3 regions of the Gordonia sp. Swx-4 genome follow, and region 1 is predicted to be linked to each of the others. Evidence: predicted binding sites of a transcription regulator. Region 1 holds the regulator's gene; each other region holds the start of a gene.
What was found. Region 1 encodes LexA, which represses DNA repair genes until DNA is damaged. Its sites were predicted from a motif close to CGAACANNTGTTCG; they were not measured.
Positions count from the first base shown of each region.

Region 2: ruvC (crossover junction endodeoxyribonuclease RuvC) is a predicted target of LexA. The motif match lies at 4,484-4,497, and genes of this name have one in related genera.
Region 3: PWF70_RS10065 (HNH endonuclease signature motif containing protein) is a predicted target of LexA. The motif match lies at 6,610-6,623, and genes of this name have one in related genera.

Region 1 is NZ_CP128197.1:3,043,528-3,053,015, forward strand. It holds gene hrpA (ATP-dependent RNA helicase HrpA) at 1-1,892, shown strand, start outside; gene nrdR (transcriptional regulator NrdR) at 1,866-2,333, opposite strand; gene PWF70_RS13825 (LysM peptidoglycan-binding domain-containing protein) at 2,433-2,969, opposite strand; gene lexA (transcriptional repressor LexA) at 3,207-3,914, shown strand; gene PWF70_RS13835 (putative PEP-binding protein) at 3,892-5,592, opposite strand; gene PWF70_RS13840 (DeoR/GlpR family DNA-binding transcription regulator) at 5,729-6,499, shown strand; gene pfkB (1-phosphofructokinase) at 6,496-7,455, shown strand; gene PWF70_RS13850 (PTS fructose transporter subunit IIABC) at 7,523-9,488, shown strand, end outside.
Region 2 is NZ_CP128197.1:2,941,904-2,951,391, reverse strand. It holds gene PWF70_RS13370 (PP2C family protein-serine/threonine phosphatase) at 1-583, shown strand, start outside; gene PWF70_RS13365 (hypothetical protein) at 597-1,364, shown strand; gene PWF70_RS13360 (helix-turn-helix transcriptional regulator) at 1,524-2,003, shown strand; gene PWF70_RS13355 (acyl-CoA thioesterase) at 2,049-2,903, shown strand; gene pdxT (pyridoxal 5'-phosphate synthase glutaminase subunit PdxT) at 2,900-3,520, shown strand; gene PWF70_RS13345 (YebC/PmpR family DNA-binding transcriptional regulator) at 3,665-4,420, shown strand; gene ruvC (crossover junction endodeoxyribonuclease RuvC) at 4,529-5,098, shown strand; gene ruvA (Holliday junction branch migration protein RuvA) at 5,095-5,688, shown strand; gene ruvB (Holliday junction branch migration DNA helicase RuvB) at 5,688-6,776, shown strand; gene yajC (preprotein translocase subunit YajC) at 6,954-7,340, shown strand; gene secD (protein translocase subunit SecD) at 7,530-9,224, shown strand; gene secF (protein translocase subunit SecF) at 9,221-9,488, shown strand, end outside.
Region 3 is NZ_CP128197.1:2,228,496-2,237,983, reverse strand. It holds gene PWF70_RS10095 (maleylpyruvate isomerase family mycothiol-dependent enzyme) at 1-348, shown strand, start outside; gene PWF70_RS10090 (helix-turn-helix transcriptional regulator) at 306-1,187, opposite strand; gene PWF70_RS10085 (SDR family NAD(P)-dependent oxidoreductase) at 1,353-2,207, shown strand; gene PWF70_RS10080 (DUF7715 family protein) at 2,292-2,708, opposite strand; partial or broken gene PWF70_RS10075 (LLM class flavin-dependent oxidoreductase) at 2,928-3,061, opposite strand; gene poxB (ubiquinone-dependent pyruvate dehydrogenase) at 3,222-4,958, shown strand; gene PWF70_RS10065 (HNH endonuclease signature motif containing protein) at 4,992-6,590, opposite strand; gene PWF70_RS10060 (MBL fold metallo-hydrolase) at 6,691-7,338, opposite strand; gene PWF70_RS10055 (oxygenase MpaB family protein) at 7,478-8,749, shown strand; gene PWF70_RS10050 (fused (3R)-hydroxyacyl-ACP dehydratase subunits HadA/HadB) at 8,833-9,488, shown strand, end outside.

The sequences.
Region 1 (9,488 bases):
TGGCCGCCGAGGTCCTCGAGACCTCGCGACTGTTCGCGCACACGGTCGCCGGCATCGACCCGCTGTGGGCGGAGAAGCTGGCCGGCGATCTGGTCAAGCGCACGCACAGCGAACCGCACTGGTCGTCCAAGCGCGGTGCCGCGATGGCCTACGAGCGGGTCACCCTCTACGGGGTCACCCTCGTCGCGCGTCGTCGTGTCGACTACGGCCCCATCGACCCGGTCGTCTCACGCGAACTGTTCATCCGCCATGCCCTCGTCGAGGGCGACTGGCGTACGCAGCACCCGTTCTTCGAACGCAACCGCGCACTGCTCGAGGCCGCCTCCGACGTCGAGAACCGTATGCGCACACGCGGACTGGTGATCACCGAGGACCAGCTGTTCGAGTTCTACGACAAGAGGGTGGGCGCCGAGGTCACCTCCGCACGGCACTTCGACACGTGGTGGAAGAAGGCCCGACGCTCCGATGCGGCTCTGCTCGATCTCAAGCCGGAGGACGTCGCGGCGAGTACCGAAGCCGCCCCCACCGACTATCCGGGCGCCTGGCAGCAGGGCGACACCCGACTCGAACTCCGCTACCGGTTCGAGCCCGGCGCCCCCGATGACGGTGTCACCGTGATCATCCCGCGCGCACTGCTCCCCCACGTGCGCCCGGCGGGTTTCGACTGGTCGGTGCCCGGCATGCGGACGGAACTGGCCACCGCACTGGTGAAGTCGTTGCCGAAGCAGCTACGCAAGTCGATGTCGCCGGCACAGCGTTTCGCCGAACTGGCACTGGCCCGCCTCACCCCACGGAGCGAGCCGCTCACGGTCGGGCTCGCTCGCGAGCTCACCACGATCACGCAGATGACGGTCACCGCAGGCGATTTCGACGTCGACCGGATTCCGGCCCACCTACGGATGCATTTCGCGGTCGCCGACGACGCCGGGGAGATCACCGCGCGAGCCGATTCCATCGCCGAACTGCAGCGCGCGGCCACCCCGCCAGCGTCGAAGACGGTGAAGCGCACCCTGTATCGCGCCTGGACCGACGAGGGCATCGGCACTCTCGCCGCACAGCGGACCGTCGACATCGCCGGACAACGCCTCACCCGTTACCCGACCATCGACGCGATCACCGACGACGCCGGACGCACGCGCGGGGTGGTCGTGATCGACGCCGCGTCGGAGCAGACCCGTGATCGATTGGCGGCGAGAGGAATCGTCGCGCTCCTCGACCTGGCGATCCCGCCCCTGCACCGCCGCGTGGCCGGTTCCCTCGGGGCCGCGGGTCGACTCGCGCTGAGCCAGAGCCCCTACCCGGATCTCGATGCGTTGCTGGCCGACTGCACACGTCGCGCCATCCGCGATGTCGTGGCGGGCCTCGACGCCGGCACCCTGTCGGCGGTGCGCTCTCCCGAGACATTCCGCGTGCTCACCGAGAAGTTGCGTCCACGGATCACCGAGTCGGCACCGGACTACTTCTCTCTCGCCGTCGAATCCCTCGGTTGGGTGGCACCGGTCCGTGCCGCGATCGACCGACATGCCGGTTCACTCGCGGCCGATGACGTCGCCGAACAGCTGGACAATCTCGTCTTCGACGGATTCGTCGCCGCCACCGCACGACGACATCTGGAGAATGTGCCGCGCTACCTCGCGGCCGCCGAGGCCCGCCTGTCGGCGCTCCCTGCATCGGCGGCCCGGGATCAGGCCGGAGTAGCCGTCGTCGACCGGGTGACCGAGCGGTGGGCGCAACGACTGACTCAGGTGCCCGACCACCGGAAGGCGCACGTCAACGACGAGGCCCAGTGGCTCGTCGAGGAGCTGCGGGTGGGATTGTTCGCCGAACGGCTCGGCACCGCGTACCCGGTGTCGGAGAAGCGGGTCCTACGAACTCTTGACCGACTCGGCTGAGGCGGCTCGGAGGTCGTCGATCTCGCGCTGGAAGTCCTCGACGGAGTCGAACGAGCGATAGACCGACGCGAACCGCAGGTAGGCGACCTCGTCGAGGTCGCGCAGCGGCTTGAGGATCGCGAGACCGACCTCGTTGCTGGGGATCTCGGCCGATCCACTGGCACGTACGGTGTCCTCGACCTGCTGGGCGAGCTGCGCCAATGCGTCCTCGGCGACGTGGCGTCCCTGGCATGCGCGCCGGACGCCCCTCATCACCTTCTCGCGACTGAACGGTTCGGTGACGCCGTTGCGTTTGACCACCGCGAGCACCGCGCTCTCCACGGTCGAGAAGCGTCGCCCGCACTCCACGCAGGAGCGGCGGCGCCGGATGGCCTGCCCCTCATCAGCGACACGCGAGTCGATGACCTTGGTGTCGTCGTTCTTGCAGAAGGGGCAGCGCATCGTATCCTCACGCAGGTCACGGGACACTCTGGTGCAGCCGCGCCGCATGCCAGGCCGGTAGTCGGCCGGTCCCTGTGACATCGAGGATACCGCCCGTGCTCAGTGGTACCGGGGGGCGAGCAGCGGCTGACCGACGCGCAGCCCGCTCGACGGGAGGTCGTTCAGCTGGATGATCTCGTCGACGACCGCCTCACGCGGCATCTCGGGGGCGACGCGCGATGCGATGGTGCTCAGCGAGTCGCCCGACCGCACGTGTACGACCTCGGTGCCGACCGAAGAAGGTGTGACCGTCGCGGCGTAGTTCTGACCGACGACCGCGATGACCCACACGGCCAGAGCGAGCCCGACGCCGGCGAGAATTGCCGTCGCCGTGCGCCGACGCCGCCGGATGACGGCCGAGGGCGCGGTATGCGCAACACGCGAGACGGGTACGACCGGTGCACGACCCCGCATACCGACCGGCGAGGCGCACCGGGTGGAGGCGACCCGGCGGACCCGGACCGCCGACTCCGGCACCGGACGCCCGTCGACGGGCCGGCGGCCGTCGCCGCGGCGCATCGGGCGCGGACGCTCCAGGACGTCACCACGGACCGAATCGGTGGAGCGGTCGGGGTCGATGAGAGTGGCGGTGCGCATGATGCCCTCCGTGTTTCCGGTCGAACGCTTGTCCGTGCTCCGACTGCGTCGTCGGCGTTCGAACTGTTCGATTGTCGATCATCTGTTCGATGCACTGATGTTCGATTTGTAGCACGGCACTCCGACACTTGTCTCGCAACACGTCGAACAAATGTTTGATGCGGTCGGCATTCTCGGCTAGGGTCGTCGTCAGACAAGCGATCTACCAGCACGTTCGGAATCGAGAGGAACCCGATCATGAGCGATGACGGCGGTAAGCGCACCGGAGCGCGGGGCGCCGACGAGCCCGTCGCCCCGGCAGACATGGCGGCGGCCGAGGCCTCGCTGACGCCGCGGCAGCGCGGAGTTCTCGAGGTGATCCGCAGATCCGTGCGCGAGCGCGGTTACCCGCCGAGCATCCGCGAGATCGGTGACGAGGTGGGTCTCACGTCGACCTCCTCCGTCGCCCACCAACTGCGGACGCTCGAACGCAAGGGCCTCCTCAAGCGCGACGCGAATCGTCCGCGAGCGGTCAACATCGCACCGAGCGAGCCGCCGACGCCCACCTCACCGACCGGTGGTGCGCTACCCGAGCCCACCTTCGTGCCGGTGCTCGGCCGGATCGCCGCAGGCGGCCCGATCCTCGCGGAAGAAGCCGTCGAGGACGTCTTCCCGCTCCCCCGCGAGCTCGTCGGCGAGGGTTCGCTGTTCCTGCTGAAGGTCGTCGGTGAGTCGATGATCGACGCCGCGATCTGCGACGGCGACTGGGTGGTCGTCCGCCAGCAGAACGTGGCCGACAACGGCGACATCGTGGCCGCGATGATCGACGGCGAGGCCACGGTCAAGACCTTCAAACGCCAGAAGGGTCATGTCTGGCTGATGCCGCACAACGAGCTGTTCGACCCGATCCCGGGCGACGAGGCCGTGATCCTCGGCAAGGTCGTCACCGTGATGCGGCGTATCTGACCTCTTCGTTCTCGAGAACCGCGGCGGCAGCCTCGCGCGCCGCAGCCGGATCGGTGGTGGCGAGCGCGGCTGTCGCCGCGTTTTCGCAGGTCGACCGTGAGACGCCGCCGAGGCGGGCACCGACCGCGGCGGCCGCCACCGGAGCACTCGACAGCGAGGTGACACCCAACCCGACGAGCACACAGGCGAGGATCGGGTCCGCCGCGGCCTCGCCGCACACGCCCACCGGTTTCCCCTGATCCCGTCCGGCCCGCGCGACCGTCGCGATGAGGTGCAGGACCGCCGGCTGCCACGGATCGGTCAGCGATGCGAGATCGGCCGACATCCGGTCGGCGGCCATCGTGTACTGCGTGAGGTCGTTGGTGCCGATCGAGACGAAGTCGACCTCGGCCAGGATCGCCGGCGCGAGGATCGCGGCGGCGGGGACCTCGATCATCACCCCGGCGACCAGTCCGCGTTCCCGTACCTGAGCGGCGAAGGCGGCCGCCTCGGCCGGTGAGGCGATCATCGGCGCCATGACCCAGGGGCTCGTCTCGGAACCCTCCGCGGCGCGTGTGATCGCGTCGAGCTGATGGGCACGGATCTCGGGGTGTGCCAAGGCGATCCGGTCGCCGCGCACACCGAGCGCCGGGTTGGCCTCCTCGGGCTGGTGCACGAAGCGCAGCGGCTTGTCCGAGCCGGCGTCGAGCGTACGGATGACGACCCTGCGGCCGCCGAACGCGTCGAGCACCTCGCGATAGATGTCCGCCTGTTCCTCCACCGACGGCTCGTCGGCGCGTTCGAGGAAGGCCAGTTCGGTGCGGAACAGTCCGACGCCCTCCACCGGATGATCGGTGGCCGCACGGGCCGACGATCCGTCGGCGACGTTGGCCAGGATCGCCACCTCCACACCGTCGGCGGTGCGACCCGGGCCCGACCAGCCGGCGACCCGTGCGGCCTGACGCGTGTACTCGTCGACACGGGCCCGCGCGGCGGCGTTGTCGGGTTGCACGACGATCTCGCCTGTCGTGCCGTCCACGAGTATCACCGTGCCCGAGTCGATCCCGGCGAGACCGGGGACCGCGACGACACACGGGATGCCGAGCTGCCGGGCGATGATCGCGGTGTGGCTGGTGGGCCCGCCCAGGCGGGTAACCAGCGCGATGGTGGTGGCGGGATCGAGCCCCGCGGTGTCGGCGGGCGCGAGGTCGTCGGCGAGGAGGACCGAGGGCACGTCCGGCGTGGGCACGCCGGGCTCGGGGAGGCCCAGGAGTTCGGCGAGGACGCGGTCGCGGACGTCGTTGAGATCGGTGACGCGCTCGGCCATGAGCCCACCGAGCTTGGTGAACACGGCGGCGAACTGTTCAGTGGCGGCGACGGCGGCCGACGGCGCCGAGGCGCCCTTGGCGATCAGACCCGAGGCGGCACCGATCCAGCCGCGGTCCTCCGCGAGTCCGGCCGTTGCGGTGAGCACCTCGGCGGCGACGCCGGTGTTCTGCGATGCACGCTCACGTAGGCGCGCGGCGACCGCGGCCGCCGCGGCGGTGAACCGTTCGGCCTCGTCGGCGCGACGGTCCTCGGCGATCTCGACGCCTGCGCCCAGTGCCTCTGCGGAGTGGTCGGGTCGGCGTCCCGGCCAGAGTGCGGGCCCGAGAGCCACACCACCGACAACCGGCGTCCCCGTCAGAATCTGCGTCATGTGACCACGGTTACAAATTCTTCTTGACTTGTCAACATAAACAGGCGTAAACACAATTACTACAACACGCAAAGCCACATGTTCCCACATTGGACGGCCCGATCAGCGCCACGGGAACGATCAGAACGGAGCCGGTGTGTACGCCGAGGAGAGACAGCAGGCCATCGCCGAGGAGGTACGCGTCGCAGGACGCGCCTCGGTCGCCGAGCTCGCCGCGAAGTTCGACGTGACCAGTGAGACGGTCCGCCGCGACCTCGCGGTGCTCGAACGTGCCGGGCACCTGCAGCGAGTCCACGGCGGTGCCGTCCGCCCCGAGGTCCTGCGCGTGATCGGTGAACTCGGCATCGACGAGCGCGAGACGGAACAGACCGAGGAGAAGGCCGCGATCGGCCGTGCCGCGCTTCGTTTCCTCCCGCCCGACGGCGGATCGGTGCTCTTCGACGCCGGCACCACCACCTTCCGGGCCGCCGAGGCCATGCCGCGCGACCGCGATCTCACACTGATCACCAACAGCCTCCCGATCGCCGGGCTGCTCGCCGGACGCCATGCCGACGGTCTCCACTCCCTCGGCGGTCGCGTCCGCGGACTCACGCAGGCGACGGTCGGCGCCGAAACGGTCGCCGCGCTCGGCCGACTCCGCGTGACGACCGCGTTCATCGGCACCAACGGCCTGAGCGAGGCGCACGGTCTGTCCACCCCCGATCCCGACGAGGCGGCGGTGAAGGCGGCGATGGTCGCCGCAGCCCGCCGCGTCGTCGTCCTCGCCGACAGTTCGAAGATGGAGCGCGAGGAGCTGTCCGGTTTCGCCGGCATCGACGACATCGACGTTCTCATCACCGATTCCGGCGTCGATCCGCAGTTCTCGGCCGCACTGTCCGCCCGCGGCGTCGAGGTCGTGATCGCGTGATCCTCACCGTCTCCGCCAATCCCAGCGTCGACCGCACCCTCGAACTCGCCACCCCGCTGCGACGCGGCGAGGTCCAGCGGGCCGGCGTCGTCCGCGCCGAACCGGGCGGCAAGGGCGTCAACGTCGCCCGCACCGTCGCCGCCGCCGGTCTCTCGACACGGGCCCTGCTGCCCGCTCGCACCGGCGACCCCCTGCTCGCCGCGCTCGACGACCTCGGACTCCCCTACGACGCCGTCCCCGTCGACGGCGAGGTCCGTTCCAACGTCACCATCGCCGAATCCGACGGCACCACCACGAAGATCAACGCCCCGGGCGTGACCCTGACAGCAGCTCAGCTCGAGTCGCTGTCCACTCTGATCCGCACCCACGCGAACGGCGCGGAGTGGGTCACGCTGTGTGGATCACTTCCACCCGGCGTGCCGGAGGACTGGTACCGGACGGTCGCCGACGCGCTGGTCACCGCCGGATGCCGCGTGGCCGTGGACACCTCGGGAGCACCGTTGCGCGCAGCCGCGGCAGGACGTGTCGACCTGATCAAACCCAACGAGGACGAACTCGCCGAACTCACCGGCGCCGATGCCGCCGAGCTCCGTGATTCCCTGTCGCGCAACGATCTCCGGCCGGTCGTGACCGCCTCGCAGGCCCTTGTCGAGCAGATCGGCGGCAGCGTCCTGGCGACGCTGGGGGCGCGGGGCGCCGTCCTCGTCACCGCTGCGGGCACTTGGTGCGCGACCCCACCGCCGATCGTCCCGCGCAGCACCGTCGGCGCGGGCGACTCGTCCCTGGCCGGCTTCCTCATCGCCCAGACGCGCGGTGCGTCGGCTCCGGAATGTCTCCGCTCCGCCGTCGCCTACGGTTCGGCGGCCGCCGCGCTCGCCGGCACCGCCTCCCCCACTCCCGATCATCTCGACCTGTCCGGGGTCACGATCACGGAACTCTCCGGGGCCGGCCGATGAGATGAAGCCGATCCCGCGCCCACAGGACCCCCACAAACCCCCGACCCACATTGCCGAAGGACATCCCATGACCGAGCAGATCATCACCGCGCAGACGGTGAGTCTCGACGTCGACGCCGGCGCCGACCCCGCCGCCGTCATCACCACTCTCGCCGATGCTCTGGCCGCGGCCGGACGGACCACCGATCCCGCCGACCTGGCCCGGGCGGCACTCGAGCGAGAGGCCAAGTCCGCCACCGGACTACCCGGTGGCATCGCGATCCCGCACGCCCGCACCGCATCGGTGACGTCGGCGAGCCTCGCCATGGCGCGCCTGTCCCGCAAGGTCGACTTCGGCGCACCCGACGGTCCGGCGGATCTCGTCTTCCTCATCGCCGCCCCCGAGGGCGGTGCGGCCGCGCACATGAAACTGCTGAGTTCCCTGGCGCGCTCGCTCGTCCGCCCCGACTTCGTGGCGAGCCTCCGCGAGGCCGAGACCGACGACCGCGTCATCGAACTGGTCACCGCGGCCATCGATCCCGACGCCGGGAAGGCCGCCACTCCCCCGGCAGCCCCGGCGGCGAGGGAGACCCCGGCCGCCACCGAGAAGCGCAGCGAGACGGTCTCCGAGAACCGGCCGCGCATCCTCGCGATCACCGCCTGCCCCACCGGGATCGCGCACACCTACATGGCCGCGGACGCACTGAAGTACGCTGCCGAACGGGCCGGGGTCGACTTCGCGGTGGAGACGCAGGGCTCCTCGGCCACCACACCGTTCGATCCCGAGGTCATCGCGTCCGCCGACGCCGTCATCTTCGCCACCGACATCGGGGTCAAGGGCAAGGGCCGCTTCCACGGCAAGCCGGTGATCGCCTCGGGCGTCAAGCGCGCCATCAACGAACCCGACACGATGATCGCCGAAGCCGTTGCGGCCGGACGGAATCCGGATGCGGCTCGCGTGACCGACGACGGCGGCACCGAGTCCGCCGAGGCGGGTTCATCCGGCGTCGGACTGGCCGGGCGCACCCGTCAGGCACTCATGACCGGTGTCAGCTACATGATCCCGTTCGTCGCGGCGGGCGGTCTGCTCATCGCGCTGGGCTTCCTGCTCGCGGGCTACGAGATCGCCAACAGTACGCTCGATGCCGGCGGTTCCCTCAACGACGCCGCCTTCATCGCCCTGAACAACAGCCTCTGGGATCTCCCCTCCGGGGGTCTCCTCCAGTACCTCGGCGCGGTCAGTTTCGCGATCGGGTCGGGGGTGATGGGACTCGCCGTCCCGGTCCTGGCCGGGTACATCTCCTTTGCGATCGCCGATCGTCCCGGCATCGCACCCGGTTTCGTCGCGGGCATCGTGTCCCTCGCAGTCGGCGCGAGCTTCATCGGCGCACTCATCGGCGGCCTCATCGCCGGTGCCGCGTGCCTGTGGATCTCGCGACTCCCCGTGCCGCAGTGGGCCCGTGGACTGATGCCGGTCGTGGTCATCCCGTTGTTCGGCAGCCTGATCGTCGGCGGTCTGCTCTACCTGGTTCTCGGCAAGCCGCTCGCCTGGCTGACCGAGCAGATGAACTCCGGACTCGAGAGCATGTCCGGCGGATCGGCCGTCGTCCTGGGCATCGTGCTCGGTCTGATGATGTGCTTCGACCTCGGCGGCCCGGTCAACAAGACCGCCTACCTGTTCGCCACCGCCGGTATCGCCGATGCCGCGACCGCCGGTCCCGCACAGTTCCAGATCATGGCCGCCGTCATGTGTGCCGGCATGGTCCCGCCGCTCGCCCTGGCGCTCGCAACGGTGTTGCGTCCCGGCCTGTTCACCGAACCCGAACGCGAGAACGGCAAGGCCGCATGGCTTCTCGGGGCGTCGTTCATCTCCGAGGGCGCCATCCCGTTCGCCGCGGCCGACCCGTTCCGAGTCATCCCGTCGATGATGGCCGGCGGCGCCCTTTCCGGCGCACTGATCATGGCATTCGGTGTCGAGCTCCGCGCCCCGCACGGCGGCATCTTCGTCTTCTTCGCCATGAACAGCTGGGTGCTGTTCCTCGTGGCCCTGCTCG
Region 2 (9,488 bases), 100 kb from region 1:
ACAGCGCCGCATCGGCGAGATCGACACCGAGACCGACCGTCGGGCGGGCACCACCGCCACCGGTGCTGTGCTGGTCACCCACGAACAGAGCCCGCACTGGCTGGTCCTCAACATCGGCGACTCGCGCACCTACCGGTACCAGAACGGTTCGCTGCAGCAGCTGACCACCGACCACTCACAGGTCCAGGAATTCATCGACGCGGGCTTCCTGACGCCGGAGCAGGCGCGAACCGATCCGCGGCGCAACGTCATCACCCGTGCCCTCGGTGCCGGGATGGTCGATCCCGTCCCGGATTTCTTCAACACCCCGGCCTTCCCGGGCGATGTCCTGCTCCTCTGTACCGACGGGCTCACCGGTGAGCTGCCCGACGAGGAGATCGGCGACATCCTCGCCAACGCGTCGACCTCCGACGAAGCGGCCGAACGTCTCGTCGATGCGGCGCTCGCACTCGGCGCCCACGACAACGTCACCGTCATCGTGGTGACCGTGCACGAGTCGGTTCCGACCCTGACGATGCCTGCTCTCGACGGCGCCGCCGAGGGAAAGTCCACCGACGAGGCGACGGTCTCAGACCCCAACTGATGGAGGTGATCTGGTGAACACAGGTCACGATCCCTCGGTCTACGACCCCTCGGACGCCGCCGACACCGGGCTCGACGGTGCGACCTACGTCGAGTACTGCGGCGAACGAACCGCGCTCGACGCCGACCGGCGTTTCTTCATCGGCCGTGAGGCCGATCTGTCGATCGACGACAACCCGTATCTCCACCGCCGATTCCTGGTGGTGCACAACGAGAACGGGCTGTGGTGGCTCACCAACCTGGGCACCCACCTGTCGGCGAGCGTGTCGGCCGGTGATGTCGGCTTCTCGGCCACCCTCGGTCCGGGGGCCCGCATGCCGCTGGTGTTCGGCGAGACCACCATCGTGTTCACCGCCGGCCCCACCACCTACGAGCTGAGTGTGTTCGCCCGTGCGCCGCAGGTGAAGTCGGTGACCCGCCCGGAGTTCAGCGGCGGCCACACCACTCAGGGCGTGCCGACCCTGACCGAGAGCCAGAAGCTGCTCATCGTCGTACTGGCGGAGGAGATCCTGCGCCGCGAGGGGACCGGCGCCTCGTCGATCCCGTCCTCGGCCCAGGCCGCCCGACGCCTCGGCTGGCCGCTGACCAAGTTCAACCGCAAGCTCGACAACGTCTGCGACAAGCTCGATCAGCTCGGCGTCAGCGGGATGCGCGGCGGCGGTGGCAAACTCGCGAGCAACCGCCGCACCAAGCTCGTCGAGTACGCGGTGTCCTCGCGCATCGTGACCCGAGAGGACCTCCCGCTGATCGACGCGGAGGCCGCGCGGAACGCCGCAGGCTGACCGGGTCCTCTGACCTGCGGTTATGGCATGGGTAGTTCTCCCCATGCGGTGGGGAGTTCTCCCCATCGACCGGGGCGCGAAACGCCTATAATCTTCAACTCATCGCCGGCGAAGACCCGGCACAGACCATCCGGTTCGATGAGTGAAGAGGAAGCACACATGACTGCGATCGCCCACCAGGCCCCCCAGCACCTGCGCCAGATCAACGCTCGACGCGACGCCGAGGCGCAGGCCCGTCGCCAGGAGGCACTGGCCCGTCTCGCGGCCCGCCGGATGCCGCTCCCCGGACAGGTCTCCCGTCAGAACCAGCCCGGCCTCGGTCTCCGCGCCGGGCACCCGCACCTGCACCGCGTCGCCTCGCCGATGCCGGCGTCCGAAACCGCGGTGACCACCGAGGCGTCCACCGGTCGCGCCAAGCCCAATCTCACCTCCCGCGAGGTCGAGGTGCTGCGGACCTGGATGCTCGTCGACTCCAAGCCCGCCGTCGCCCAGGAGCTCTACATCTCCCTCGGCACGGTCAACACCCACCTGACCCGCATCCGCGCCAAGTACGCCGAGATCGGTCGCCCGGCCCCCACCAAGGCCTCGCTCGTGGCCCGCGCCATCCAGGACGGGATCATGACGCTCGACGAGCTGTAGAGGCTGACATCGGGATGGGTTGCCCGGTGCGGGATACTGGTCGGCGTGGCAGCCATCGAGGACATACTCCAGGTCGAGCAGATCGAGACCGACATCTACCGGGGTGGTGCTTTCCCCAGCCACCTCCAGCGCACCTTCGGCGGCCAGGTCGCCGGTCAGGCGCTGATGTCGGCGACGCGAACGGTCGACGCCGACCATTACGTCCACTCGCTGCACGGATACTTCCTGCGACCCGGCGATCCCGACATCCCGGCGGTGTTCCTCGTCGACCGGATCCGCGACGGGCGGTCCTTCGTCACCCGGCGGGTCACCGGGATCCAGCGTGGTGAGGCGATCTTCACGATGTCGGCGTCGTTCCACGTCCGGACCGACCAGGGCTACGAGCACCAGGACCGCATGCCGCCGGTGCCGGACCCCGAGGAACTCACCGACCGCCTCGACGAGCTGGGCGAGGAAGAGCGCGCGGTGTTCAAGGAATGGCGTAACTTCGACCTCCGCATCGTGCCGCCCGAGAAGATGGTCACCTCCCCGTATCTCGCTGCGCAGCAACGGGTCTGGTTCCGGTATCGGCACCAGCTGCCCGACGACACGGTGTTCCACGTGGGCACGCTCGCCTACATGAGCGACATGACCCTGCTCGGGTCGTCGCGCGTGCCGCACCCCGAGTCCAACCCGCAGGTCGCCTCCCTCGACCACGCGATGTGGTTCATGCGCCCGTTCCGCGCCGACGACTGGCTGCTCTATGACCAGACGTCGCCGTCCGCGGACGGCGGACGTGCCCTGACGCAGGGCCGGATCTTCGACCGGCAGGGACGCATGGTCGCGGCGGTCACGCAGGAGGGGCTCGCCCGCACCGGACGCCAGATGCCCGAGGACCAGCACGCCCGGACCGATCGGTGAGCGCCGGATCGCGACCGCGGATCGGGGTTCTCGCACTCCAGGGTGACGTGCGCGAACACGTCCACGCCCTCGAGGCCAGCGGCGCCGACGCACTGCCCATCCGCAGGCGGTCCGAGCTCGACGAGATCGACGGCATCGTCATCCCCGGCGGGGAGTCGACGACGATGAGCAAGCTGCTGGGCATCTTCGATCTCTTCGACCCGCTCGCCGAGCGACTCTCGGACGGGCTGCCCGCTTACGGCTCCTGCGCGGGCATGATCATGCTCGCCTCCACGATCCTCGACACCCGTCCCGACGCGCGCCACCTCGACGCGCTCGACATCACGGTGCGGCGCAACGCCTTCGGCCGTCAGGTGGAGAGTTTCGAGACCGATCTCGACTTCGTCGGCATCACCGATCGAGCCGGTGCGCAGCCGATGCGGGCGGTCTTCATCCGGGCGCCCTGGGTCGAATCGATCTCACCCGACGTGGAGGTCCTCGCCCGGGTTCCGGAGGGGCCGGCCGAGGGTCGGATCGTCGCCGTACGTCAGGGAAATGTGCTCGCGACGTCGTTCCATCCGGAGGTCACCGGCGACGGACGCGTACATGAATACTTCGTGCAGATGGTGCGTCGGTAAGATCGTGCCGAACCAGCGACAGTGCAAGCGCCTGCGGCAGCAGTCGGCAGGCTTGAGGATCGTCGGATGCGGGGCCACGGGCCCGGCATGCGTTCCGCGGGTGACCACCCGCTGCGCACCGGCACCGGGAAAGGATGCGACGACATGAGCGGCCATTCCAAATGGGCCACCACCAAGCACAAGAAGGCGGTCATCGACGCCAAGCGCGGGAAGATGTTCGCCAAGCTCATCAAGAACATCGAGGTGGCGGCACGAACCGGCGGTGGTGACCCGGCCGGCAACCCCACCCTCTTCGACGCCATCCAGAAGGCGAAGAAGTCGTCGGTGCCCAACGACAACATCGAACGCGCCCGCAAGCGCGGCGGTGGTGAAGAGGCGGGCGGCGCCGATTGGCAGACCATCATGTACGAGGGCTACGGCCCCAACGGCGTGGCGATCCTGATCGAGTGCCTCACCGACAACCGGAACCGCGCGGCCGGCGAGGTCCGCACGGCGATGACCCGCAACGGCGGCAACATGGCCGACCCGGGTTCGGTGTCGTACCTGTTCACCCGCAAGGGCGTCGTCACCCTCGAGAAGAACGGCCAGTCCGAGGACGACGTCCTGATGGCCGTGCTCGACGCCGGTGCCGAAGAGGTCACCGACCTCGGCGACACCTTCGAGATCGTCAGCGAACCGACCGATCTGATCGCGGTGCGCAGCGCCCTGCAGGAAGCCGGCATCGACTACGACTCCGCCGAGGCCAGCTTCCGCGCATCGGTGGAGGTCGCCGTCGACGCCGACGGTGCGCGCAAGGTCTTCAAGCTGATCGACGCGCTCGAGGACTCCGACGACGTGCAGAACGTCTACAGCAACGTCGACATCAGCGACGAGGTCCTTGCCGAGCTCGAGAACGACTGAGGCTCGCCGCCCTCGCGGGGGCGTGTTGATCATCGGAGTTGTCCGCTCTCCCCGATAGGATCTCGAACAGTTGTTCGTAACATCGTTCGGATGCCTGGGAGGGTACGAGTGCGCGTCATGGGCGTCGATCCGGGTCTCACGCGGTGCGGCATAGCGCTGGTGGAGTCGGGTCGCGGAAGGTCGGTGACCGCACTCGACGTGGACGTGGTGCGCACGCCGAGCGACATGGATCTGGCCGAGCGGCTGCTCGCGATCTATACCTCGGCGTGCCACTGGCTCGACGTCCACCAGCCCGATGTGGTGGCCATCGAGCGTGTGTTCGCGCAGAACCAGGTCTCGACCGCGATGGGCACCGCCCAGGCCGGCGGCGTGATCGCGCTTGCGGCGAGTCAGCGTGACGTGCCCGTCCGGTTCCACACGCCGTCGGAGGTCAAGGCCGCCGTCACCGGCAGCGGTCGGGCGGACAAGGCCCAGGTGACCGCGATGGTGACGCGGATTCTCGGCATGCAGACCAAGCCGAAGCCGGCCGACGCCGCGGACGCTCTCGCGCTCGCGATCTGTCACTGCTGGCGCGGACCCATGATGGAGCGGATGGCAGCCGCGCAGAAACAGGCCGATGCGGCCGCCGCGAAGCATCGCCAGCGGCTCGCCCAGGCACGAGAGGGGAGTCGCGCATGATCGCGTCAGTCCGCGGTCCGGTTCTCGAGATCGCCCTCGATCACGCCGTGATCGACTGTGCGGGAGTCGGTTACCGGGTTCTGGCGACCCCGGTCACGTTGTCCCGTCTTCGCCGCGGCGACGAGGCCACGCTGTTGACCTCGATGATCGTCCGCGAGGACTCGATGACGCTGTACGGGTTCACCGAACCCGACGCCCGCGCGCTGTTCGCGCTGCTGCAGACGGTCACCGGCGTCGGTCCGCGGCTGGCGATGGCGACCCTCGCGGTCCTCGAACCCGACGCGTTGCGTCGTGCGCTGGCCGACTCCGACACCAAGGCACTGACGTCGGTGCCCGGCATCGGCAAGCGGGTCGCCGAAAGACTCTGCGTCGAACTGCGGGACAAGGTGGACCGTCCGACGGCCGACACGGCCACCGGCAGCGTTCCCGCAGTCGGAATCCGCGATCAGGTGGCCGAGGCGCTCGTCGGACTCGGCTTCACCGCTGCCCCCGCAGAGAAGGCGGTCACCGCGGTCCTCGCCGAGAACCCCGACGCCGATGCGTCGACCGTGCTCCGCCGGTCGCTGGCGATGCTGGGCAAGGCTTCGTGATGACCGGCGATCCCGACGACCTCGAGGATCGCGAGGTCAACGCGACACCGGTCCGGTCCGACGGCGATCTCGACGCAGGCCTGCGTCCGCGGTCGCTGGCCGATTTCATCGGTCAGCCGCGCGTCTGCGAGCAGCTCGAACTCGTCCTCCACGGGGCCAAGGGCCGCGGCGGGACCCCCGACCACATCCTGCTGTCCGGTCCTCCGGGACTCGGCAAGACCTCGCTCGCCATGATCATCGCGTCCGAGATGGGTGCGGCGATCCGGGTGACATCGGGTCCGGCACTCGAACGCGCCGGGGACCTCGCCGCCATGCTGTCGAACCTCGTCGAGGGCGACGTGCTGTTCATCGACGAGATCCACCGCATCGCCCGGCCCGCCGAGGAGATGCTGTATCTCGCGATGGAGGACTTCCGCGTCGACGTCGTGGTCGGCAAGGGCCCGGGTGCCACCTCGATCCCACTCGACGTCGCCCCGTTCACCCTGGTCGGCGCCACCACCCGTTCCGGCTCGCTGACCGGCCCGCTGCGCGACCGCTTCGGGTTCACCGCGCACATGGAGTTCTACGACCCCGCCGAACTCGTCCGGGTGCTCAACCGGTCCGCGGGCATCCTCGGCATGGAGCTGCGGCCCGACGCCTCCGAGGAGATCGCGCGCCGGTCACGCGGCACGCCCCGAATCGCCAACCGCCTGCTCCGACGCGTCCGCGACTACGCCGAGGTCCGCGGCGACGGCTCGATCACCGTCGACGTCGCCCGCGCCGCCCTCAAGGTCTACGACGTCGACGAACTCGGTTTCGACCGACTCGACCGCGCCGTCCTCGACGCCCTGATCCGGGCGTTCGGCGGGGGACCGGTGGGGGTGTCGACGCTGGCCGTGGCGGTCGGCGAGGAGCCCGCGACCGTCGAAGAGGTCTGCGAGCCGTTCCTGGTCCGGGCCGGGATGATCGCCCGCACCCCACGTGGCCGAGTCGCCACCGCGGCGGCGTGGCATCACCTCGGCCTGACGCCGCCCGCCGGCGCGATGAACGCCTCGTTCGGCGCCCGCCCCCGCGACGTCGGGGGCGAGTCCCTGTTCGGCGAACTCTGACCCGACCCGCGTGCGGAACCCCGGTGTGACGCGGGGCACCACCTGCAGGGATGCTCTCTCCGGTGGACGTGGCACACTGTGTGGAGCACAGCGTGACCATCTGACGCCTCTCGCCGTTCGGCGCGGGGTGGTGGTGCACGCGGTACAACCCGAAACACAAAGGACTGACTCTCACCCATGGACGCTCTGCTCTTCCCCCTCTTGCTGGCACTGCTCGCCGGCTTCATGTTCTTGTCGATGCGGAAGCAGAAGAAGCGCGCGGCCGAGATGCAGGACATGCAGAACTCGGTGTCGACGGGTACGCGCATCCAGCTGACCTCGGGCCTGTTCGGCACCGTCATCGATGCGGCGTCGTCCGACTTCGTCGACGTGGAGATCGCCACCGGTGTGGTCACCCGCTGGAACCGTCTCGCGATCATGCGCGTCATCCCCACCGACGAGGCCGCCGCGACCTACCCGGGCCACACCGCTCCGGAAGCCGACTACAGCGACTACGCGGACGACTCGGACTCGGTCAGCCTCGACAAGCCGTCGTCCGACGACGCGCGCGACACCGACAAGTAATCCCGGAGCAGCGCCGCGCCGGCGATCGGCGTGGCGCCTCCTGCCCACCTCCCGCGCATCGCCTGTCTTGCTGAGGTCTGCGTGCCCCGCTGCCATCGCGGCGCGCGCACGCAGACCTTCGGAGTCGGTGGGTCATGCGGTCAGAGTGCCCTCGGCCGGTTGACGTTCCCAAAGGAGACCTGAACAGCTGTGACAAGTCCTCGCTCGACCGCAAAGGCGGACAAGCCCGCCGGCAAGCGGTCGCGACCGAGTCGAGAGATCCCACCGTGGCGTCCGCTCGTGGCCTTCCTCGCTCTGCTCGCCGTCGTGTACGGGTTGATCTACTTCACCGGTCCCCGGACGCTCGAGCCCAAACTGGGTATCGACCTGCAGGGCGGAACCCGGGTGACGCTGACCGCGCGCACCGAGGACGGCAAGGAGCCGACCCGCCAGCAGCTCGACCAGGCCAAGCAGATCATCGAGCAGCGTGTGAACGGCCTCGGCGTGTCCGGTTCCGAGGTCGTCGTCACCGGCAACAACCTCGTGATCACGGTTCCCGGTGAGGACGGCGCGCAGGCCAAGTCGCTGAGTCAGACCGCGCGTCTGTATGTGCGGCCGGTCGTCGGCGCCACGGCGGCGACCCCGCAGCCGCCCAAGCCGGAGAACCAGGACGAGGACCAGGGCAACGCGATGCCCACCGAGGTGGCCGCGGCGGCGATCGCCGAACAGCGCAAGATCCGTCAAGCGCCCGGCGATGCCAAGCAGGAGCAGCTGGTCCCGCTGCAGGAGCAGATGGCGAAGATGGACTGTTCGCCGACCGCCAACGACCCGCTCCGCGGCAACGATCTGCCCGATCAGTACCTGGTGGCGTGTTCCACCGACGGTAAGGAGGTCTACCTCCTCGGTCCGCAGATCATCGACGGCCGCGACATCAAGGACGCGTCCGCCGGCACCGATCCGCAGACCGGCGAATGGGTCGTCACCCTCGAGTTCAAGGGCAAGGCCGCGGACTTCTGGCCCAAGTACACCGCCCAGGAAGCGCCCAACCGCACGCAGACCGCGTTCACCCTCGACTCGGCCGTCGTCTCCGCACCGGCCATCAACGAGCCGATCCCCGGCGGCCAGACCCGCATCAGCGGCAGCAGCGCCGACCCGTTCACCGAGAAATCGTCCAACGAACTCGCGAACGTGCTCAAGTACGGCTCACTGCCGCTGTCGTTCAACGCCTCCGACGCCGAAACCGTCTCCGCGACACTGGGTCTCTCGTCGCTGAAGGCGGGCCTGCTCGCCGGTGCGATCGGCCTCGTCGCGGTGTTGATCTACGCACTGGCCTACTACCGCATGCTCGGCATCCTGACGATGCTGTCGCTGGTCCTCGCCGGAGCGATGGTCTACGGCATCATCGTCCTGCTCGGCCGCTGGATCGGATTCACCCTCGACCTCGCGGGCATCGCCGGTCTGATCATCGGTATCGGTATGACCGCGGACTCGTTCGTCGTCTACTTCGAACGCATCAAGGACGAGATGCGCGAGGGTCGGAGTTTCCGCTCGGCCGTGCCACGCGGTTGGGCGAGTGCCCGCCGCACCATCTGGTCGGGCAACGCGGTCAGCTTCATCGCCGCCTCGGTGATCTACATCCTCGCGATCGGTGAGGTGCGCGGCTTCGCGTTCACCCTGGGACTCACCACGATCCTCGACGTCATGGTCGTGTTCCTGGTGACCCACCCGCTGGTGGTCTACGCGAGCCGGTCGTCGTTCCTGTCCAAGCCGAGCGTCAACGGCCTCGGCGCGGTCAGCGAGGTGGCTCGCGAGCGCAAGGTCGCGGCCCGCCGCCAGGCCGAGGCCGCCGGCGTCGAAGCTGCTCGTGTCGACGCGTCCACGAGCGAGAAGGGGACTGTGCGATGACCCGTCCGGACAACCCGAACAAGGACCCGCGGGAGACCGGCAACACTGCGGTCGTCGAACCGCCGTCACCGTCCTCCGGTACCGATGCGGACTTCGTCTCCGACAACAGCCGCGGCTTCTTCGCCCGCCTGTACACCGGTACCGGCGCCTTCGAGATCGTCGGCAAGCGCAAGATGTGGTACATCGTCACCGCGGTGATCATGCTGATCTGCCTGGCGTCCATCGCGATCCGCGGCTTCACCTTCGGCATCGACTTCGAGGGCG
Region 3 (9,488 bases), 820 kb from region 1:
ATGGTCGGCTCACGACGTCACCCGTTCGCGACCAACGAGCGGGCGCCCCTCATCGATTCCCTCCTCCACGGCCAGGACATCGCCGTTCCGCTCGGGATCGATCGACCGATGCCGGTCGACGCCGCCGCGGCCGCGGCACAGGAGATCTGGGATGTCGCCTTCCCGTTCTTCGCCCGACGCCGCAACCGCGGGCTCCGGTTCGAGGCCACCGACGTCGACTTCGCAGCCGGGTCGGGTCAGGTCGTCGAGGCTCCGATCCGCGACATCCTGATGTGCTTCAGCGGGCGCGTCCCGGCGAGTGCACCTCAGCCGTCCGATGGTTCGGACTCCGGTTCGCGCGCGGGCTGACTCCAGCTCGCCAGGATCGCGATCGCTTGGCGGGACGACGATCCCGGCTCGGTCGTGTAGATGTAGAGGGCCTGTTCGTTGTCTCCGGGCAACTCGAAGGTCTCGTAATCGACGGTGAGGTCGCCGACGACCGGGTGGACGAGTCGCTTCGAACCGAAGGTCCGCTGGTGGACCTGATGTTCCGACCACCACCGCCGGAACTCCGGACTCGACACCGACAGCTCCCCGACCAGTTCGATGAGGTCGCGATCCTCCGGCGCGCGTCCGGCCTCGAGCCGGAGCGCCTCTACTGCGTTGCGGGCCTGCACCTCCCAGTCCACGAAGAGGCTGCGCGCGTCGTCGGAGAGCAGCATCCAGCGGGCGTAGTTCCGTTCGCGTCCGGGCATGCGCTCGAAGTCGGCGAACAACGCACACGCCATCCGGTTGGCCGCCAGCACTTCGGTCCGGCGGCCGAGGACCAGCGCGGGATGCGCGTCGAGTGAGTCGAGCAACCGGCGCAGTCCGGGTCGCACGCGCTGCACCGCTGAACGCGACCGTACAGCCGCCCGCGAAGTCCGCGTCGCCGAGACGAGGTCATGCAGGTGGGTACGCCCCACGTCGTCGAGCCCGAGGGCACGCGCGACCGCGTCGATGACCTGCGTCGACGGGACGATGCGCCGGCCCTGCTCGAGACGCGTGTAGTAGTCGGTGGACACCCCGGCGAGCACGGCCACCTCTTCGCGCCGCAGTCCCTTGACGCGGCGAACCCGCCCGTCATCGGGGAGGCCGGCCTGTTGCGGATCGCGCGCGGCCCGAGCACGGCGGAGGAAATCCGCGAGTTCTCGATTCAGATCGGCCATGACCACATCATGCGCGTCCGGTGCGGACCGTGCCTGGGTCTCTCAATCCCAGGTTGCGCGGTCCTGGGTTCGACGTGATCAGTTATGACGTCCCACAGGGCCTTTCGCGGCGCGATTCTGGTGCCACCGGTTCGAGAGACGAGCCGGAGCACACAGGAGGCAATCATGAGCTACCCCACCGATCGTCCGGCCACCTGGTTCGTCACCGGCGCCTCGCGCGGCCTCGGCCTGGAGCTGGTCACGCAACTGCTGCAGCGCGGTGACAACGTCGCCGCCACCACACGCTCGACGGATCGACTGACCGAGGCCCTCGCCGGCATCGACACGAGTCACTTTCTCCCCCTGCAGGTGTCGCTCGCCGACGAAGCCGAGGTCACCGCTGCGGTCGCGGCCACGCACGATCGGTTCGGCGGCATCGACGTGGTGGTCAACAATGCGGGCTACGGCTTCCTCGCCGCAGTCGAGGAGGTCACCGACGCCGAGGCCCGCGACATGTTCGACGTTCAGATCTTCGGGGTCTGGAACGTGCTGCGGGCAACGCTCCCCCAGATGCGGGCACGCCGCGGTGGCCACATCATCAACGTGTCGTCGATCCTCGGCCTGACCACGTTCCCCGGTTGGGGCCTGTACAGCGCAGGCAAGTTCGCACTGGAGGGCCTCACCGAGTCGCTCGCCGCCGAGATCGCCGACTTCGACATTTCGGTCAACCTGATCGAACCCGGGTACCTGCGGACCGACTTCCTGCGTGCCACCTCGCTGGGTCTGCCCGAGTCCACGGTCGACGCCTATCCCGCCATCCGCGAGATGACCCGGGCACACCAGGCCATGCCCGGCACCCAGCTGGGCGATCCGGTCCGCGCCGCGGCGGCCATCATCACCGTCGCCGTGGAGGGCGACGCGCCGCTGCACCAGCTCCTGGGTTCGGACTCACTCGAGTTCGCCGACGCCCGGCTGAACACTCTCCGGGCAGAGTTCGACGCCGCGAAGGACCTCGCGGTGACCTCGGATCACCAGGGCTGAGTCCATGGGACTTCGTTTCGGTGATGCGACCTCGACCGAGGACGCATCACCGAAATACTGTCTGCCGGCGAGCAGGCGTGGTGATCAGCTCGCCACGGCGTACTCCCACGCGTCGGCTCTGCGGTTGTAGGCGACCCGGATGATGACTCCGGGATCGAGTTGCGCGGCCAGCACCAGCGTCGGCACCAGCAGCTCGAGGGCGTATGCCGCAACCGGGTCCGCCGGCTCTTCGGGCACGACATCGGACCTGAGCAGATCGGCCCATCCTGCGGACTCCAGATATCCGAAGGCGGCCGCCACCAGATCCTCGACGGTCAGGTCGAGGTCGCGGACCATGATCGTCGTGGTGGCCTGGTGAGAGTTGAGTCCGCCGAACGCGCGGTCGCATCCGCAGGTCCGGGAATCGCACACCACCGACGGCAGCACGATCTCGCCCTCGACGGCGTGGCAGAAGTCATCCTCTCGGGTGGCACCGGAGGAGGTGGCGGTCAGGACTTTCATGAGCGACTCCCGTGTGTCGATCCACCTCGCAGAACACGAGGCCCACGCCGCCCGGCGTGGTGCGATCCACTGTGACGACGGACCCCGACGAGAAGCGTCGTGGCCGACGACGCCATCCACAGCCCGGCGGCATCCACAGGCGCCGGGGCTACCCCGCCAGCACAGGTCCGAGTCGTCGGGCGAGGTCGCCGAGTCCGTGGGATGACGACGAGACCCTGGGACGACGCGATCCTTGGAGAAGTTCTCGATGTCATGGGTTTCCGGGTGGAGTGGGGCCTGAAATCGTCGTAGCGCATCGAAACACTCACGGCGACGCCGGGATTGAGGCGTCCGCCGCTGAGGAGGTCGACGGAGTCTCTGCAGTGGTTCACCGCGCTGTGCCGGACAGCTGGTGTCATCGGCGAAACCGAACGCCACGCCGCGAATCATCGCGCACGAAAGTTGAACCAGGTCGGTACCGCTGGCGTCGCGTCTATAGTCGGGGTTCACACGGACTCGACCGAATGGATCGCCATGTCGACAACAGTCGCCGAGAGGATCGTCGAAGAGCTCGATCGTTCCGGAGTGCAGCGTGTATACGGGCTTCCGGGCGATTCCCTCAACGGTCTCACCGACGCCCTACGCAGCGCCGAGGCCATCACCTGGGAGCATGTCCGCCACGAGGAAGCCGCTGCTTTCGCTGCCTCCGCCGAGGCTGCTCTCACCGGCGAACTCGCGGTCTGCGTGGGCAGTTGCGGTCCCGGCAACCTCCACCTGATCAACGGACTCTTCGACGCCCATCGCAGCCGCGTCCCGGTGCTCGCCATCGCCGCCCACATCCCCGGCCCCGAGATCGGCAGCGGTTACTTCCAGGAGACCCACCCCGAACAGCTCTTCCGTGAGTGCAGCGCATTCTGCGAGATGGTCAGCACCCCCGACCAGATGCCGCGACTGCTCGATGTGGCGTTGCGGACCGCGGTCGAGCGACGCGACGTGGCGGTGCTCGTGATCCCCGGCGAGCTGTTCCTCAAGCCGTGCCCCAAACGCCGTGCGGGAGCCCCGATCCGGCAGGTTCGGCGCGTCGTGCGGCCCACCGATGCCGACCTGACGCGCACCGCGGACACCCTGAACGCCGCCCAGCGCGTCACCATCCTCGCGGGCGCCGGCGTGCAGGGCGCCCACGATGAGGTCGTCGAACTGGCCCGCACACTACAAGCACCGGTCGTGCATGCGTTGCGCGGCAAGGAGTTCATCGAGTACGACAATCCCTACGACGTCGGAATGACCGGGCTGCTGGGCTTTTCGTCGGGCTATCGCGCAATCGAGAAATGCGACACCCTGCTGATGCTGGGCACCGACTTCCCGTACGAGCAGTTCTACCCGTCGAAGGCGACCATCATCCAGGTCGACATCCGCGGCGAGCAGATCGGCCGCCGGTGCCCGGTCGACGTACCGCTGGTCGGAGACGTCGGCGACACCGTGCGCGCGTTGATCCCGCTGGTCTCGACCGGCCGCGATCCGGAACACCTGACGTCCTCTCTCGCGCACTACACCAAGGCGCGTCGACGTCTGGACGAACTGGCCGACAACGACCGCAACCGGGCACCCATCCACCCGCAGTACCTCACCCGGCTGATCAGTGAGAAGGCCGGTGCGGATGCCGTGTTCATCCCCGACGTCGGCTCCCCGGTCGTGTGGGCGGCGCGCTATCTGGTGATGAACGGCGCCCGCCGCCTGATCGGTTCGTTCACCCATGGGTCGATGGCGAATGCGGTCTCGCAGGCCATCGGTGCGCAGACCGCCTTCCCCGGGCGCCAGGTCATCGCACTCGCCGGCGACGGCGGACTCGCGATGCTGCTCGGCGAGCTGTTGACCATCACCCAGAACAAACTGCCGGTGAAGATCGTCGTCTACAACAACTCCTCACTGAACTTCGTCGAGGTGGAGATGAAAGCGGCCGGGTTCGTCAACTACGGGACAGATCTGGAGAACCCCGACTTCGCGAAACTCGCCGAGGCCGTCGGGATACGCGGACGCAAGGTCGAGCAGCCCGACGATCTCGCCGGGGCCATCGACGAATTCCTGGCCCACGACGGACCGGCGCTACTCGATGTCACAACCGCCCGCCAGGAGCTCTCGATCCCGCCGACGGTAACTGCCGCCCAGGCCAAGGGATTCACGCTCTACGCCCTCCGCACCGTGTTGTCGGGCCGGGGCGACGAGCTGGTCGATCTCGCCGAGACCAACGTGTTCCGGCGACTGTTCGACTGACTGCCACCAGTTCTGGATACTCGGCAGGCCGTCTCAGTTCAGGTAGGCAGCATTCAGCAACACCGAGGCAATGGCGAGTTCGGCGGGTGACGCCTCCTGCAGATCGATGACCTGCCGTAGTTGTGGGCGTGGTGCATCGACGGACAACGGTTCGAGTTGTCCGTGGATGGCGTCACGAATGTCGGTGAGGACTTCGCGGAACCGTCCGGCTATGTCGGGTCGCCGGTTGATGCGTTCGGGGTTGGGTGGCGCCCCTGGTTCGGCGTTCAACTGCCAGACACATCTGCCTTCGTCGGCGCCGTCGGCGATCATCCGGGTCGAGTATTGACCGGGTTGGTCACCGACCATGTGGTGGTGGCGGGTGCAGGCCGGAGTGAGATTGTCGATGTCGGTGAATCCGCCATCACCCCAATCGGTGTGGGCGTGATGCATTTCCACGTGTGTGGTGGGCATGTCGCAGTCCGGGTTGGAGCACATCTCGCCGTCAGGTCTGGCAAACGAGACGAGCCGCTGTTCCATGGTGGCGAGTCGTTTGCCGCGTCCGAAGTACAGCGGGACCGCGGTGGCGTCTCTGAACACCGCCAACCAGGGCTGCACGTCGGCGCCGATGGCGATGAGGTCTGCGATGGGGATCAGGGTGCCGTCGGCGCTGGTGGCGGACCCGGTTTCGCGGATGAGGTCGTCGAGCTCGGCTTTGGCGATCAGCTGGACCGGCAGGCCTCGGTGGGTCTTGCCGAGCATTCCGTCGTCGAACACCGCTTCCAGCAGTGCGTTGAGGGCGTCGTGATTGCGCTGTGCGGGGGTGCGGTGGTCGCGGTCGGCTGCTGCCGCGACCACCTCGGGGTCGGCGTCCTCGATCGAACCGCACGGCGATTCGGGATCGGTGGGGTTGTTCATGCCCGGTCGGGCCCAGACGGCCAGGAAAGTCATGATCCGCGCCCGCGCCAGAGGGGTGAGGTTGGCGATGAGTTTGGAGGTCCCGTCGGCGCGTTGCCGGTTCACCTGCAGGTTGCGGCGGCGTACGCGGTCGTCGTGGTCGGTGAGGGTTCCGTCGGGGTCGAGGTGTGCCAGCAGTCGGGCACCGACCTGACCGATCTCGGCGGGCGTGAGCGTGGCGGCGTATTCGGCCAGGGTTTGCTCGGCGGCGGCGCGCACATCGTGTGGGACGGCATGTGGGATCTGGTCCACGACGTCCATCACCGCATGAACGTGGGCAGACCCCACCCGGCCGTCGGCCAATTCTCGGGCGAGCGTCGGCAGTTCGGGTTCGAGTGGTTGTCCGGTGGTGAGGTCGGTGTAGGTGGCGGTGGCTTTCACCTCGGCGTGGCGTCGGCCGGGGAAGGCGATCCGCAGGCGGTGTTGCATGTACTGGATGATGCTGCGGTGACCGGTCTTTCGGGCCAGGCTGCGGTTCTCGACCTCGACGATCTGCTGGTTGCCGGCGTAGGTCAGGCGGGCGATCAGACGCTCGTTCTCGGCGGCCACCTGGTCGACCTCGACATCGGACAATCGAGAGAGGTCAACATTCTGCAACCGGTCGGTGAGGGCGTGCATCTGCTCGATGATCGCGACCGCGTCAGAGGGTGCCGGGTCGGCGGCGTCGACAGTTGCAGCAACGGCCACGACGGTCACCCCCCAAGATTCCGCGGTTCGAATGCATGTTCGATGTTACACACGAATCCGTCGTCACGCAGGAAAGCTCCACAGGCTTCACCAGCAGATCACCCGCACATCAACGTGTTGTTCCGGACGCGATTGCCAATCTTTCGAGCGCCTGCTCGATGTAGCCCGACCAGTCCTGCGCGGCAACCTGATTCACCGCCGACTCCCCGGCGAATGCGCTCGAGATGACCACGTCGGGAGCGAGGGTCGCCAGCAGATGCAGGCTCTCCGCGAGGGTATTCGCATTGCTGAACGGTAGGTATCCGGCGGCCCATTCCCCGGATGCGCTCAGATACAGGGTGTCCCCGGTGAAAAGGTACCGAAGACCGTCATCACCAGGCACCAGGTAGCACGTGCTGCCGGGCGTGTGCCCCGGAGTCGGGATCACCTCGACCCCGTTGTCGTCGACGTACCGTTCCGCGACCGCGATGTCCACGCGCGCAAAGCGGCCGATCCGCTCGGCCTCGGGAGCGGGCGCGTGCAGCGTCGCCCCGAACCGGTCTTCGACACGACCGAGAATCGGGCCGGCCTCGTCCTGATGGGACAGGTACTGGTCGTCGACACCGCCCAGCTTCTCCAGATCGTCGAACTCGGCATCCGATGCCATCGAGTAGAACAGCGCGTTGCGGTCGGACGTCCACAGATACGCATGGGTGGTGAGACCGGGGAACGGGTTGTCGGTCGTTGTCTCCCAGAGGTCGGGTAGCACCTGTCGCATCGGATCTCCTCGTTGAGTGGTGACGGCTCCGCCCCCACCGTGCAACTTCAAGTGAACTTCAGGTCAAGGGCGAACGTGCGCTGGTCAACCCTCGAGTGATACACATGATTCGATTCGTCTCAAACAGTTGGGGGTTCCCGTGTCCGCAGTGCTGCCGAGTCGACCGATCGACGACGCCCCCGGCTTCCCGAGGGCCGTCAGCTACGACGCCGCGATGTCGAACCGAAAGCTCCGGCGTACGCGCGCCCTCGTCCGCAAGGTCACCGGCAAGGACCTCTACCCCGAGCCCGAACACCTGCACACCTTCGCCGAGGACATGTTCCGCACCGATCCCGTGGCCGAGCGGTTCGTCGACGAGGTCTACGGCACGCTCGGCCCCGAAGCCGCGCGCACACTGCTGGACAAGGCCCTGACCGACGGACTCGACAGCGTCGAGAACCCGCCGCCCGCACTCGTCGAACTGTTCGAGGAGTTCGAGACCGTTCCCGACTGGGTCGATCCGCATCTCATCGCCGAGGGTGAGGCGATCTGGCGCCGCTGGGGTACCGGCCTGTTCAGTGTCGCCGGTGGGATCACTCTCGAGATGTACACCGAGGCCGCGGTCGCCAAGCCGTTGTCACTGGCAGGCGGATATGCCGGCGACAACGCGCTGCGCCGATTCCTGGAGACCTCCCGTTTCTGGATCGACGTGTCCCAGCCCGGCGCGCTGCTCACCCCGGGATCAGCCGGCCGGGCGACGGCGATGCGGGTCCGCGTGATGCATGTGTGGGTCCGACGCACCGTCGCGAAGCACCCCGAGTGGGACGTCGAACGGTGGGGCGAGCCGATCAGCCAGTCGTATCAGCTGCTGACCCTGCTCGGCGGCAGCGTCGTGCCGGCGTCGGCGCTGTGGCTGACCGGGGTCCAGACCACACCCCGAGAGATCCGGGTGCTGCTGCACTACCAGCGCTACCTCGGGCACCTCCTCGGCGTGCGGACCCAGTGGTTCCCCGAGACCATCGCCGACTCACTGCGATTGCTGGCCCTCGTCAACACCACCCGCAGCTACGACGCCGGCGCCGACGGCGCCGAACTCATCGAATCGTTCCCGGCCGCGTTCGCCAACGAGAGCGCGACGGGCCTCGAGCGCATCCGCGGCAAGTACAACGCCATGATGTACGCCGCCTACTCGACGATCTACATGATGCCGACGACGCGCTTCCGCTACGACATGCCCAACCCGATCCCGGGACTCGCACTGATCCTCCTGCGGTTGCCGGCCGTGACGCTCGTCGAGACGCTGCGCCGGATCTCCCCGACGTTCCGTCGGCTGCACGAGAAGGTGATGTGCCGGCACCGGGAGAACTGGCACGCCTGGCAGTCCTCGGGACGCCCCGCGGAGTTCGCGCACGGCAAGGGATTGCGACGGTGACCTTCCATCCGACACGGTCGAGTACGTGACAGGACACCGACCACGGTTTTGCCGACGGAACCCGCGCGATTAGCGTTGTCAAAATGACCCAACCCCCGATCACGGAACCGACGGCAGCCGGCGAGGCGCCAGACCTCGAGACGCGCGTCGGCCACTACTACGTCCTCGACGGCTCCTATGAGGTGGGACGCGAGAAGGTCCGCGAGTACGCCCGCGCGGTGCAGGACTACCACCCCGCCCACTGGGAGCCCGAAGCTGCTGCCGCACTCGGGTATTCGGGACTCGTCGCGCCGCTGACGTTCACCTCCATCCCGGCGATGGCGGCGAACCGCGAGCTGTTCGAGTCCGTGATCGTCGGCTACGACACCTACGTGCAGACCGAGCAGGCCTTCGAACAGCACCGGCCGATCGTCGCCGGCGACGAGCTCGTCACCGACGTCGAACTGTCGGGCGTGCGCAAGGTCGCGGGCCGCGAACTGATCACGGTGACCAACACCATGACCGACGCCGCGGGCGAGAAGGTGCACACGATGCACACCACCGTCGTGGGCGTGACCGCCGAAGAGGTCGATCCGGGCCTCAGCGCCGCGGTACGCAAGGTGATGATGCACGACGTCAACATCTTCAGCCACGAGGACACCCACCACCTGTACGAGAAGACCGTCCGGCCCGAAGGCGAGATCCGCGTCGCCGACGGCGCGACGCGCCCGTCCGGCGCCCGCTCCTTCGACGATCTGTC